Regions from separate parts of the Brumicola blandensis genome, predicted to be linked through region 3. Evidence: predicted binding sites of a transcription regulator. Region 3 holds the regulator's gene; each other region holds the start of a gene.
The links. Region 3 encodes sigma-54, which starts transcription at its own class of promoters, with help from an activator protein. Its sites were predicted from a motif close to GTTGGCACGNNNNTNGNNT; they were not measured.
Positions count from the first base shown of each region.

Region 1 (3,704 bases), on a different contig from region 3:
TATCTAAGATACGCCTGAATAACTCCGCATCAGATACGATGAGTTGGCAATCATCAGCAATGTCAGTTTCCACAGTGCACAAAGACTGTTTCAACGCCAAACCGTTCTGGGTTAGACATTCGTTGATAATCTGTTGCGTATCTATTTGTTCAAAAGACGGCTCAGCTTGTTGTAGCAAAGCATTATAATCAAGCAACTTCTCAATCAAAAGGTTTAATCTGTTAGTTGATGCTTGGAGTAGATTGACCACTTCTTTTTGTTGTTTATTCAGTTGCCCTACCATTTCTTCTGCTAACAGTGCGCAGCCTTCTTTAAAACTCGCCAAAGGCGTCTTCAATTCGTGTGAAGCATGACGCAACAGCGCTGTTCTTACTTTTTCAAGTTGTTGAATGCGCTTGTGTAGCAAATAAAGGTCTTTTTCTACTGCGACAAGTTCTCGCGGTCCCGATGACGACTTCACCGGTAATTCATTTTGATTATCTGCGATAGCCGCAATGATATTTTTCAATTTATTTACAGGCTTGGTGATTAACTTAGCGGCAAATAAAATGAGTATAAGAGAGACTAAAGTGAGCGCTGCAGTAGACCAAGCCTGCTTTTGCTGCAGTGCAGACATGAAGCTTTGCTGCTCAGATACTCGTTGATTCACTGTTGCTTTCACGTCATCACTCAGTGCGTTAATTGCTTGCGTAAAAGAGGCTAAGTGAGCGTCCAAGACTAGCTTGTCTGTCATGCTCGGATAATTTCCTAACTGAATTAAATTGCGGTGCAATTTACCACAAGCATCGGAATCAGAGAGTTGCTGACAAAACGGTTCCAACTCTTGTTGAAATAGCGTTAATGTATCGTCGTTCAACTGCTTCAGTGTTGCGTTGGGTAATACAAAGTGCTGCCGCATAAGTCTTTCGATATCTCGTGCCATGCTTTCTAAGTTGCGCATGGTACCTGCTGTCTCAACGAAAAACTGAGTCTGCTTCACAATGGCATCATTCAGTTTTGCCAAGTCACTCTGACTTTGCCAAAGCAAAGTAAACAGAGGAACGAGTGCAACAAAGAAGCTACCTAAAATGAGTTGTTTTAGCGATCGAATTTGCAATAGTCTGGACGATTTAGTGTAAGTGTCATCAAGCATTACATAGCCAGCGTTTTGCTTCAACAAAGCGATGCAATCTTATTGGGAAGGTTGGAAGGATGAAAGTGGCCCACTCATCCGTGTATTGAGCCATAACTGTCACTACATCGTTATCCTTTAGAGATTTCGCTTGCGTCTAGTTCATCAAGACTGATGTAACCATCTTCGTTCGCATCTATTTTATTGAAGTTTTCAAGTAAGGTTTTATGACCAACGGCTTCTCGCAGGGAAATAAGCCCATCTTGATCATCGTCTAATGTTGCCATTAGACTTTCTTGCGCATTCGCTGCAGTTGATATAAGAATTGCTAAGATGCCTTGCACCAGCATGATTGATAATGCGATCTTCATCATTTTTGAAAAGTTAGCCATGGTACGCTCTCCTAAATTCAGTATTGGATTAACGGCGGTGAACAAGCAGCTTCACTTACGTTTGTTTCCTACTGACATCTTGTATTATTATTTTTATCAGTTTGAGTGTGCTTTTTACGGTTCATTTAGACCATTGGTGTTTGGTTCGAAATGACCATGCAGAAGTAGTATTACAAGGAACATGCCAACTTAATTTATACAACATATTCAACAACATAGAAGAAATCAAAAAAATAAACAACGGAATTGTGAAGCTAATATAAGACACCGCTTTAGTCATTTCTTACAATACAGTGAAAACATTCAAAATAGTGCAATACTTTCAGATAGTTAAAGCGATAATGATGGTGTCGCAATATACAGACAGTCGAAACAACGCACCGCTCGCATCCGTCATCTCAGTATGAAAAAAGATGGGAGTATCTTTACATATACATTGTGGTGTAAAGCGTAATTAAGCTAATGACAGTGATCGCTAATAAGATGAACAAATTAATGCCAAAGTTATCTGTTTTCCTGCGGTTTCTTCGCAAGCGCAGGATCATCGAAACTAAACTCAAACCGAGACAGACCTGAAGGGTTGCTAACAATCCATCCACGTGAGCCTGTGACCAGTAAATTCGGCCTTCAACTCCCCAGAATTTCTGTACACCACTAATAAACTCTGGACGAGCATAATGGAACAAAACGAGTGCACCAAGCAAAGAAAACCAAGCTGACACATTTAAAATGACCATGACTCGAAACAAGGGCTCTTTGCTCGCTGGAGTCTGTCGGCGGTCAACAAAACCCAAAGGTTCGGCTCCACCCTCTCTCCCTCTCGTATTTTTTTCATTTTTATCGTGCATATTCTACTTTACCTACTGTTATCCCTTGCATAGTTAAGTATACTTAGCCGCTAAAAGTAGAACTAAATAAGACCCGACGAAAAATGCTTTGCTTCCGACGTTTATATAAGTCAGCATCGCGAACTCAAACGTGGTGAGCCAACAGGTTTCTTTTTCAGACTACCTATTGCTATCATACGGAATTAGCACTTTATTTGTCCACAACGGATAATAAAGCTAGCGTTTATCGTTTTGTCTAGTCATGCCCAATGGAGAATAATATGACATATGCACCAGTCGCCGATGTTTTGGCTGGCAAATATGGTGTCGACGACACTGTGACCATCAAAGGCTGGGTGAGAACCCGTCGCGACTCAAAAGCAGGCCTTTCATTCATTAACGTGCATGATGGCAGTTGCTTTGACCCAATCCAAGTCGTTGCAATGAATTCATTGGCAAATTATGAAGATATTACCAAACTGACCACTAGCTGCTCTGTTTCGGTTGTAGGCACAGTAAAAGCGTCTCAAGGTCAAGGACAAGCACTTGAAATCGAAGCACAAAGTGTTGAAGTGCTAGGTTGGGTAGAGAACCCAGACACATACCCTATGGCTGCAAAGCGACATAGTATCGAATATTTGCGTGAGCACGCTCACCTACGCCCTCGCACAAACATTATCGGTGCAGTGACCCGCATTAGAAATTGTCTTTCACAAGCCGTGCATCGATTCTTTCATGAGCAAGGTTATTTTTGGATAAGTACTCCAATTCTGACAGCGTCGGACACTGAAGGTGCGGGTGAAATGTTCCGAGTGTCTACATTAGATATGATGAATATTCCTCGCGACGACAAAGGCCTAGTGGATTACAAAGAAGACTTCTTTGGTAAAGAAACTTTCCTCACCGTGTCTGGACAACTTAACGTTGAAACCTATTGCGCTGCTATGTCAAAAGTATATACCTTTGGCCCAACCTTCCGTGCTGAGAACTCAAATACAAGTCGTCACTTAGCTGAGTTTTGGATGATTGAACCTGAAGTTGCTTTTGCTGATCTCGCGACAGTTGCACAGCTAGCCGAAGATTTACTGAAATATGTTTTCAAGGCCGTGCTTGAAGAACGTCCAGACGACATGGCGTTTTTTGCGCAACGTGTAAATAAAGAAGCGATTACTCGTTTGGAAAGCGTGGTCAATTCTGAGTTTGTTCGTATGGACTACACAGATGCGATTGATATTCTGCAAAAGAGCGGTAAAAAGTTTGAATTCCCTGTGGAATGGGGCGTTGATTTATCGTCAGAGCATGAACGATACCTTGCTGAAGAGCACGTAGGTGCGCCAATTATTATGCAAAACTATCCAAAAGATATTAAAGCAT
Region 1 covers NZ_JAVRIE010000001.1:187,891-191,594, reverse strand. The annotation lists gene RM544_RS00835 (sensor histidine kinase) at 1-1,159, opposite strand, end outside; gene RM544_RS00830 (EF-hand domain-containing protein) at 1,243-1,503, opposite strand; gene RM544_RS00825 (hypothetical protein) at 1,929-2,351, opposite strand; gene asnS (asparagine--tRNA ligase) at 2,612-3,704, shown strand, end outside.
Region 1: a site for sigma-54 is predicted at 1,674-1,692, ahead of RM544_RS00830 (EF-hand domain-containing protein). Genes of this name have one in related genera too.

Region 2 (3,704 bases), on a different contig from region 3:
TCAATCGACGATTATTGCCTAGCAACAAAATCATTTGCTTGAATATTACCTAAAAGGCTTCGGTCTCGGCTAGTGACCGTGGCTGTTTCAGCAAATACTTGTGTCACAACAAGAGGAGTAGGGTGTAACACAAACTGCTTATATTGTTGACCAAAGTTGTCCTGAATTTGTTTTACACTAAATAAGGTAAGTTGGTCTCCAGCTTTCACTTGTTGGTTTTCACCAAGGTTAATTTGTAGTTGGTTGTTTGCTACTGCCAAGATTCTACCCATAGTCGGCTCGCACATGGCAAATTCTTCTAAGTCGACTGCTGCTTGCTGCATGCTCTCTAAAACAGCACGGCCGAAACGACTTCGCCAAAATTGATCTGAATGCACGTCGACAGTTTTGGTCCGGTCAAACTCCCAAGCTTCTGATAGTCGATATTGCTTACTCATCAAGGTTTCACCTGAAGCACCGTTCAATAGCGTGATGCTATAGGCAAGGTTTCGCACCGCTTGTTCACCCTTCCAAAACGTAAACGCATTCGATTGATTGCGCTCTACGCTAATGTCATCAATGGTAATTGCTAATACATACTGAACATCCGTTTTTTCTGCCAGTCTGACGGCCTGCATTGCTTGATTTGTTGTATGCCAATTTAGAATATACGGTTCTACATCAGAGACGGTAAGACTTGTTGTGATAGCCGCAAATGTCTCCTGAAGCTTCATTGCTGCCGCTTCACCGAAAGTATGTAGCTGGCCATCCGCCGCTTGTGCACCGTAGCGTAAAGGGAAATATGTAGTTGCAATACGCTTGGTATAATCGGCTGCGCTGCATTGTGATTCTTGTGAAAAGATATCTGCGCGAATAGATACGGTGACATAGCCATCTTCATATACCTCTTCAATAAACTCAATCGTATTTACCTCACCACTAGAGCGAATCTCTAAATGATCATCCATCAGTAGACCGTTCGTCATTTGTTGTACGCTTCGCACAGATGCGCCAGCAAACAATAAGGCTTGCTTAATTGCTTCTTCTGTTGCCTGTTCTCTAGCAGCCACTTTATCACCGTTTAGAATAGCTGCTTGCCCAGTGGCTGAGAACCAGGCCGCCTTAGCTGTGTGGCTAAAACTAAGTGACAAAAGAACAAACCCAAAAATAGTGTACCAAGGTGTTTTCATATCAATGTGCTCAACGTTATGCTGTTCAAGGTTGCATTGCATTTATGAGTCTCTGCAAGACAACTAAGACTAAACTGATACTGTCAAAAAACAGTGTTATTGCTTTGGCTATACAAGTTATATGCCATAAGGCACATTTAGAGGATTTGAAGGTTTAATCTGAAATAGTTGGTTCGCTTATTGCTTAGTGTCTCAATAACGAAGCATATGAATACAGCGTCTATTAAGAAAAGCTACTAGATAGACTCTGCTAAAACAACAAAGCAAGGCAGTAGGAAACAACCATGCAAGAGTATACGAACTATTTACCAAATAAAAAACAGCTTCTAATGAGCGCGATGATGCTTTTCGCTGTCGCCGCTTTGTCGGGCTGTAGCTCAATGTTTACCAAGCATGTGGAATGGGAAACGATTGAGCCTGAATCTTATCCTGTGCTCAGTGCTGTGGGTTATGCACCAATAGATGCACAACTGGCGTCGGATGATTCTACCAAAACACTGATGGCGATAAAGGCATCAAAACTTGACGCCTACCGCGAATTGGCGGAACAAGTTTATGGCCAAAAAGTTGACGGTGAGCAAGAGTTAGCAAATTTGATCCTGACAAACAACCAGTTAAAAAGCTCGGTGGAAGGCGTTATTCGAGGCGCTCGTGTTGTAAAGAGTTACCCCGTAGGTGAAGACACATACGCAACGGAATTAGAGCTAGACATGTCACGAGTCTATGACATCTACCTTTCAACAGCCAAGCCGAAAAAAATACGAAAGGTCACTTACTATTGATTTGAGCAAGCAGACTTCTAACAAACCTTGAGTTCAGCACAATTTGCTCTAACATAAGAGCTTCTATAAGCTAATTTGGGATTTTATGAGTCAAGACATGAGTCATGCAGGTGAGGGTGAACACCTATTAGAACTTCGCCATTTAACGCTCGACGATTTCGACGACATTAAAGAGTTAATGGATGACGTGTATCAACACGTTGGTGGCGCTTGGAAATTACGCGAATACCAAGCCCAACTCAATACCTTCCCCGATGGACAAATATGCATAGAAGATAAGGGTAAAGTTGTTGCCGCAGCATTTGCTGTGATTGTTGACTATGACAAATTTGGTGACAAGCACACTTACGATCAAATTACCGGTGATGCTTACTTAACCACGCACGATCCCAAAGGTGATGTTCTTTATGGCGTTGATATATTCGTATCGAATGACTACCGAGGCTTGCGTTTAGGCCGACGTTTGTATGAGGCGCGCAAAGAGATTTGTCGCAACCTGAACCTTCAGTCTATTATGGCCGGTGGTCGCATTCCTAATTATTCAAAGTATTCTAGCGAACTAACTCCATACGAATATATTGAGAAAGTTAAATCAAAGGACATTTTCGATCCTATCCTGACCTTTCAAATTTCTAATGGCTTCGAAGTGAAGCAAATTTTAAAGGCCTATTTACCGGAAGATAAAGCGTCACGTGGCTATGCAACGTTATTGCAGTGGCACAACATATACTACGATGCAGAGAAGCCATCTATTATTAATGGTGTTAAAGAGTCAGCGCGTATTGGATGTGTTCAATGGCAAATGCGTTACTTTGAAAATGTTGGTGAATTGCTTCAGCAAGTAGAATACTTCGTCGATGCCTTATCTGATTACTCGTGTGATGTTGCATTGTTTCCTGAGTTTTTCAATGCGCCGCTAATGGGCTTAGCTGACTCAGATAGTTCAATTGATGCAATTTGGCATCTAGCGACCTACACCGATGAAATCATCACTGCCATTTCTAAGCTTGCGATCACCTATAATATTAATATTATCGCTGGTTCAGTGCCTGTCATTGAAGATGATGAGCTATATAACGTGAGTTATGTTTGTCATCGTGATGGCTCATTAGAAGCACAGTCGAAGCTGCATCCTACACCTCATGAAAAGTCTGATTGGATCATGAAAGGCGGGGATGAGCTTAAGGTGTTCGACACTGATTTTGGTAAAATAGGTGTGCTGATTTGTTACGACGTTGAGTTCCCAGAGCTTGCGCGTATTTTAAATGAGCAAGATATGCAGGTGTTGTTTGTGCCATTTTGGACTGACACTAAGAATGGTTACCTGAGAGTTCGTCGTTGTGCGCAAGCTAGAGCGATAGAGAATGAATGTTACGTTGCCATTGCTGGTAGTGTGGGTAACTTGCCTAAAGTAGACAACGTTGATATTCAATACGGACAAACGGCTGTATTTTCGCCCTCGGATTTTGCTTTCCCACATGACGCAATTGTGTCGGAAACCACGCCTAACACTGAAATGACCTTAATAGTCGATTTAGATTATAACAAGCTCACGAAGTTGAAAAATGAGGGCTCGGTACGCAATTATTTAGACCGTCGACGCGATTTATACCGAGTCGATTGGATCGGTAAAAATGCGTACGACAGTGGCAAGTCTTAACGGCTAATTAAGGCGAGCTTAGAGCAGTAACAAGCTACCTAACCCTAAGAAAGCCACAAAGCCAACGATGTCGGTTACCGTTGTAAGAATGAC
Region 2 covers NZ_JAVRIE010000003.1:240,769-244,472, forward strand. The annotation lists gene RM544_RS09505 (flagellar assembly protein FlgT) at 12-1,211, opposite strand; gene RM544_RS09510 (LPP20 family lipoprotein) at 1,499-1,951, shown strand; gene RM544_RS09515 (bifunctional GNAT family N-acetyltransferase/carbon-nitrogen hydrolase family protein) at 2,037-3,611, shown strand; gene RM544_RS09520 (magnesium transporter) at 3,630-3,704, opposite strand, start outside.
Region 2: a site for sigma-54 is predicted at 1,337-1,355, ahead of RM544_RS09510 (LPP20 family lipoprotein). Genes of this name have one in related genera too.

Region 3 (3,704 bases):
CTTATATCCAACAATTGGCCGACGGCAGCATGGTCGAAGCCCGTGCGAATGAAATCAAATACATTAAAGCTGACCGCACCATTTCTTTGAAAGGCAATGCACAACTTCTGCAGAATGCCTTTACGATTGAAGGTGATTCAATTATTTTTGATATGCAAAAAGAACAGGTGCTGGCCAACACAAATGAGAAAAGTAACACGCCTACCGTGACAATTTTCAGTCCAGATACGATTCAGAAAACCAAAGACACCTTGAAAAATAAAGCAGAAGACGCAGATAAGAAGCAAGAGGACGATCAATAGTGAGTAAACTCGTTGCCAATCATCTCGCCAAGTCATACAAAGCTAGGCAAGTCGTTAGAGACGTCAGTATTGAGGTATCCACAGGCCAAATCGTTGGCTTGTTAGGCCCCAATGGCGCCGGTAAAACCACTACTTTTTACATGATCGTTGGGCTCGTACCTATCGATAAAGGTGAAATTTTCATTGATCAGCTAGATTTATCAATTCAGCCCATGCATGAGAGAGCAAGACACGGTATCGGTTATTTACCGCAAGAAGCTTCGATTTTCCGGAAACTAACGGTATATGAAAATCTAATGGCTATTTTGCAAACGAGAAAAGAACTCACAAAAGACCAGCGCGAGCAACAAGCCGATGATTTAATGGATGAATTTAATGTGAATCATATTCGAAACAATCTTGGGATGAGTTTGTCAGGCGGGGAGCGGCGTAGAGTCGAGATCGCGCGAGCTTTAGCAGCAAATCCTAAATTTATTTTGCTCGATGAACCCTTCGCCGGTGTTGACCCAATTTCTGTTAATGATATAAAGAAGATAATACAACAATTAAAAGAACGTGATATTGGTGTATTAATAACTGACCACAATGTTCGAGAAACCCTCGATGTTTGTGAACAAGCGTATATAGTAAGTCATGGCGAACTAATCGCCTCAGGCAGTGCTGAGGAAGTTCTCAGTAACCAAAAAGTGCGAGATGTTTATCTCGGTGAACAATTTGTCTTATAGGTATTCCGTATCATGTTTAGAATTCGGCACGTCTCGCCGTTAACATTAGGTCAAGGGCATCAATGAAGCCTTCATTGCAGTTAAAATTCAGTCAACAACTTACGATGACGCCTCAGTTGCAGCAGGCGATCAAGCTATTACAGTTATCTACGCTAGACCTGCAACAAGAAATCCAAGAAGCGCTTGACTCAAATCCCTTATTGGAAATTGATGAAAGTGAACACAATAATGACAAGCAGTCAGAAGAGAATAGTGCAAACGATAGAGAGCAAGCTGATTCTAGCGACCTCAATTCGGCAAATTCTGACAACATCGATAGTCATGACGCCTTAGAAAACAATCAACTCACTGATGATTTACCGATCGACAGTTCATGGGAAGAATACCTCAGTTCGTCTTCTGCACCAGCAACGATGACAGGTGGCTCAAGCCCCGACGACGACTACGTCTTTCAAGGTGAGACCTCAGAAAATATCCAAGACCACTTAATCTGGCAGATGGAATTAACGCCCTTCTCTGATATTGACCGTTCTATCGCTATCGCAATTATCGACAGTATCGACGAATCAGGCTATTTAACCGTCAGTTGCGAAGACATTTTGGATAGCTTACAAAACGAAGAGATTGAGCTTGATGAAGTGGAATGTGTTTTAAAACGCATTCAAATGTTTGACCCTATTGGCTCTGGGTCCCGCTCACCTCAAGAATGCTTGCTGGTGCAACTCAATCAGTTTGCTCCCGACACACCTTGGGTCGCTGAAACTAAACATTTGCTAAGCGAACACAGTGATTTACTAAGTAGTAAAGACTACCGCACTTTAATGCGTAAAACGAAGTTGAAAGAAGACCAACTGCGTGAAGTGATGCGTCTGCTACAAACACTCAATCCCCGTCCTGGGAGTGAGATAGCAACCAAAGAGCCGGAATATGTCATTCCAGATGTCACTGTGCTCAAGAAAAACGGTCGCTGGGTTGTTGAATTAAATAATGATTCACTGCCGCCATTAGTGGTTAATCAAGAGTATGCGGCCTTAAGTAAAAGTACAAAAAATTCGAACGATTCCCAATTTATTAAGTCTCATTTACAAGAGGCGAAATGGTTTATCAAAAGTTTAGAAAGCCGCAACGAAACACTCCTAAAGGTGTCTCATTGTATTGTGCAGCAACAAATGGGCTTTTTTGAACACGGCCCAGAAATGATGAAACCGATGGTACTAAATGACGTAGCTGAAATGGTGGATATGCACGAATCGACTATATCTCGAGTTACCACACAAAAGTATATGCACACGCCACGTGGCATTTATGAGTTAAAGTACTTTTTCTCTAGCCATGTTTCTACTGAGTCTGGAGGAGAGTGTTCATCTACTGCGATAAGAGCATTAATTAAGAAGTTAGTGGCTGCAGAGTTACCTAGCAAGCCATTAAGTGATAGCAAGATTGCGCAATTGTTAGCTGATCAAGGTATTCAAGTTGCACGGCGGACAATTGCGAAATATCGAGAGTCTCTCTCGATTCCCCCGTCGAACCAAAGAAAAAGTCTTTTATAAGACGACATTAGAGGACGTAACATTATGCAAATTAATCTAACAGGTCACCACGTAGATATTACAGATTCACTCAGAGCATATGTCGATACTAAGTTTGAGAAGTTAGAACGACACTTCGACCATATCAGCAACGTACACGTGGTGTTAAACGTCGAAAAGCTGAGCCAAAAAGCAGAAGCTACTGTGCATTTAAAGGGTGACGTTGTTCACGCAAATGCCGAGCATAATGACATGTATGCAGCCATTGATGGCCTTATCGATAAACTAGACAGACAGGTTATTAAACACAAGGAAAAACTAAAGCGACACTAGTTGCTTAAGAGTTAATATGATCATATCTGATATCATTTCTTTAGACCGCACTGAATGTGCGGTCGATTGTCACAGTAAAAAAAGAATTTTCGAAGTCATCAGCGAGATTGCGGCCAGAGAAAACCCATCATTAGCACTTGGCGATATACTCGCGAGTATAGTGAGCCGAGAAAAAATGGGCAGCACAGGTATTGGAAATGGCATTGCCATTCCTCATGGCCGTATCGACGGCATAGACGATATCGTAGCTGTTGTCGTCACGAGTGAAGAACCTATCGACTTTGACGCTATAGACGACAGACCCGTTGATATTTTCTTTGCACTATTAGTACCATCAGAGCAAACAGAAGAGCATCTTCAGACACTTTCTTCTATTGCACAAAAACTCAGTGATAAAGAAATCGTGAAAACGATTAGAAAAGCCACAAGTAAAGACCAAATAATCGCAGCGCTAGCATAACCAAAACCTAGAATAAGGGGCTCATCATTGAATCTAATCATCATTAGCGGACGCTCCGGTTCAGGCAAATCAATAGCATTGCGCGCCCTAGAAGACTTGGGCTACTACTGCGTAGACAATATTCCGGTCAGCTTACTCCCCACGCTAACGCATACCTTGGCCGATGAGAATGAAAAAGTAGCCGTTAGCATCGACGTACGAAACATTCCCAAAATGGCTAACGAAGTGTCTGAAATTGTCGACTTCTTACCAGATATTTGGGAAGTGACTATTTTATATCTGGATGCAAGTGACGATGTACTTATCAAACGCTATAGTGAGACGCGCCGCTTACATCCCTTGTTCAAACTGAACA
Region 3 covers NZ_JAVRIE010000007.1:239,963-243,666, forward strand. The annotation lists gene lptA (lipopolysaccharide transport periplasmic protein LptA) at 1-302, shown strand, start outside; gene lptB (LPS export ABC transporter ATP-binding protein) at 302-1,027, shown strand; gene RM544_RS16290 (RNA polymerase factor sigma-54) at 1,090-2,577, shown strand; gene hpf (ribosome hibernation promoting factor) at 2,602-2,889, shown strand; gene ptsN (PTS IIA-like nitrogen regulatory protein PtsN) at 2,906-3,349, shown strand; gene rapZ (RNase adapter RapZ) at 3,377-3,704, shown strand, end outside.

Region 4 (3,704 bases), on a different contig from region 3:
CCTTGCTTTAATTGCTCTTTCATCTCTTTGACCCCAGATTGTAAAGCGGCAATAAATTCAGTTGCTTTACCTTCTGTTTTCAAGTCAGAAATGGTCGTTTCTAAACGCTGAGTAATATTTTCAAGCGCAGCTGCTTCAGCTTCTGGCGGTAACTTGGCTAGCACTTCCAATTGTTTTTTCGCTGATTTGTCACCCATCGAAAGCACTAATGGCGCTACTGTAGCTACTTTGGCTTCTTTACCTTCAGATTTTCCAGTCGATGCAAGAGTTGAAGCAGATATGAGCGCAGACTCATCAATCACGTCCTCTTTTAGTGTATCGATGTTTGGGTTTTGATTTGGCTTGAGTTCACTATCAAGCGGCTGTGCTACTTTTTCGCCTTCAACTTCACCTGTTACTGGTTTGATACCGGCAAGAAGTGCGTCATCAATGCTGCCTTCGATTGGCTGAGGTACTTTTTCTTGATCGGTAAACTCATCCTGAGCCAATTCAAAAGCGCTTAAAGATTCATTTGGAACCGCATTCTCATTATCAAGTGCCTGTAATTTCGCATCATTGGCTTTGGCCATCGCTTTAGCTTCTTGTTCAGAAGATAATAGAAGGTTTTTCAATAAGCTAGCATCTACTTCGGATGCACCTAATGTCTCTTGTTGTGATTCAAGATTTTGTTCGGCTGGATCAGCTTCGCTTGGTCCACTTCTATCCATTAATTGCTGCAATAAAGACGTAATCGCTTTGTCTAATTCCTCAAGTGCGTCACCATGCAAACTCAATTCTTTTTCTACACCACTCGCCTTCAGCAGCGCTTCAAGCTCTTTCTCACTAAGATGAATTTCCAGAAACTCTGTGTCTGTCTCTTCTGTGACAATATCAGAAACACTGTCTACAGCAATTTCGTCTGAACTATCACTGGCATTCTTCGTTGAAGTTAAAGCCAAAGAGTCTAGTGCCTGTTTGAAAAAGTCCTCATTATTGCTTGAGTCATCAATGTACAAATCATTGCTAATATTTTTATCAGAGAGGTCTTTAATACGGTCAACATAGTCAACCCAATTGAACTCCTCGCCTGGTGCTAATGCAGCCTCGTTTTCAGATTTACCTGATTGGCTGGAAGCCTCTTTTTGTGCCGCTGCTTTCTCAGCCACTAAAATTTCGTCAATATTGCGCTGCTCCTCACTAGCTTCACTTAGCTTAGCTTGCTCATGCAGAGCGGTTTGGTGCTCTTCACAATTTACACAATGCTCCTCGCTCTGCTTTTCTGAGCTTGCTGAACCTCGATTTGTCGGCTCTGAGCGCTCGGTTGATGAAGCATTATTTGTCGAGCTCGTTTGCTTGTCTGAGTCTCGATTACGCTCATTGTCGAGCCTGCTTTGCTCAGCCTGCTCATCTCTTTTTCTATTCCTAGCTTCTTGACTCTCTTGCGCTCTTTCTCGGCTCAACTGAGCTTGCTCTGCATTCTTATCCTGAACCTGGCTGTTGCGTTTATTATCATTACGCTCAGGTTCACGACGGTTTTCAGCTTGCTTTTCCTGCCTAGCTAAAGCTTCTTCAAATGCGCTGCGTTGTTGACTATTATCATACTGAGAGCCAGCTGATTCCCGGCTCACAGGTGAATTCACTTGGATCTCTTCAAACGCTATGTTTGATGCGGCAATAGTTGTTTGAGCGGTGGCAAATTGTTGCATAATTAATTTTCATCCAAACCGTGACAATAAGACTAAACTTCTGTTTTTATTAACTATTAATTCAAAAAATACAGGCTATTTAGTTACAATACTAGGTGAATTTGCAAAGGCCGTACCAACAGTAAAAAAACGGTCAAGCAAGTATTCACTTCGCCTTGGTTCTTATTCATGAATTGCGCTACACTGCTCGGAGGGAATAAAGTGCTGAGGCACTTGCTTCAAACTAGGTCCATCCGGCTGTCTCTATAAGGCTATTTACTGTGTTAGGCCAAACAGATAAGGAAAATTATTACGCATGTTTTTAGCTCCAAGCGACAGATTCATGAAGGTAATTCACGACACAGCTTTAGTCGGGCTTTCATTTTTCATCTTTCTATTCTTGCATTTTGTCGCTCATGCCAATGAATCTGGAATGCAGGCTCAGGAACAGCAGTATCAATTTGTGGGCCAACCTTTAATTACGGTATATCCTCCAAATGAACATGGTGGGCATAACCAAAACTGGACGTCCATTCAGGATAAAAAAGGATTTATTTATGTTGGACACACAAGCGGCATTTCAATGTGGGACGGGAGTTCTTGGAGCAACATTTCGACTCCTCATGCAACACCAGTAAGAGAAATAGCTGAGTGGCAAGGAGAGCTTTATCTGGGCACAACCAACGATATAGCCAAAGTGTCGATAAGTGCAGCAGGTAAGCTGAAGTATACAAGCCTGCTTGCTCAATATCTCCCGAACATTGAGGAATTTGGTGAAATATGGTCGACACGTAGCAATGAACATGGTGTCCTATTTGTTTCCAGTCAATTTACTTTCTTCTATGACGGCAAAAAATTGCGAATAGTGGAAGGGGCAATTTCAAGTAAACACTTCATTTTCAATATTGATAATGAGTTTTGGTATAAAGCGAAAAATGACCAGCATATCAATAAGATCACGACACACGTTGAACAAGACAATATCATCCTGAATCATCAGACTTTGCCTTATACACTAAGCTCAGAATCGCGTGTTACGCAAATACTACAAGATAAAAATCAAAAGATAGTATTCGTGACTGAGTCACATGGTGTTTATCGACTAGAAGATACTGACTTACTTCAAGTTCTCAACCCAAGTGATTTCCCAAAGGATACACAGCTGTATCGCGCTATTTTCTCTTCCGATGGCTACTTTTACATCACAACGGTCTATCACGGCCTGTTTGTGCTTGATGAAAATCTGCATTTCCTCAGGAACTACATAGAGTCTGATATCAGTATGAATACGGTTTTTTCTGCGCAGGAGGACCGCCAAGGCAATATCTGGTTAACGGGTATACCGAATATTATTAAGATGACACCTGCGCATATTATTAGTCAGTTTAAAATTGGCAATCGCTCTACTGAGATCCTCAGGCTAAAAGAGACAAGTCGAGGCATTTTAGCCGCAGGAAACGGTATATTTAAGTTAAGCGCTAGCGCCAATAAGCTTCTCAGCCCTCAGTTTCTGCCACTGAGCGATAATCAAGAAAGTAGTGTGGACATTATCGAATTCAAGGATGCATTAGTGCACGCAAAATGGAGTGGAATATTTGAGCTCGAGGTCAATAAACAGAGCCCTTCACATATTGAGCAACACAGTTCAACTGCACTAAACTATGATGCTCGAAATACACTTAATGATATTTTAAGCACTAGGCAAGGAAAGCAGCTTGTTGCCGCCGGTCTGGGACGAATCATGCAAATAGACCCATTGAGTGGCAAACTCATCGCAAGTAGCTCTGACGGCGCATTCATATTAGATAAAACAAAAAATGGTGTATGGCAAAAACAAGCAATTCTTGGCACTAATGATCAGCTTATCAGCCTCCAAATTGATGAGAGCGGCACCTTGTTCATGGGGACTGCGACAGGAGAGCTTTATTATCTTGAGCAAGTTGGTCTGTTAGGAGATAAAGCCGAGCTTATTAAGCTAACCGAGCAGGACGGTTTGTTTGCCGGCCCTGTAGAGCTTTTCAATATTGATAACACTATTAT
Region 4 covers NZ_JAVRIE010000003.1:313,158-316,861, reverse strand. The annotation lists gene RM544_RS09835 (flagellar hook-length control protein FliK) at 1-1,685, opposite strand, end outside; gene RM544_RS09830 (response regulator) at 1,981-3,704, shown strand, end outside.
Region 4: a site for sigma-54 is predicted at 1,787-1,805, ahead of RM544_RS09835 (flagellar hook-length control protein FliK). Genes of this name have one in related genera too.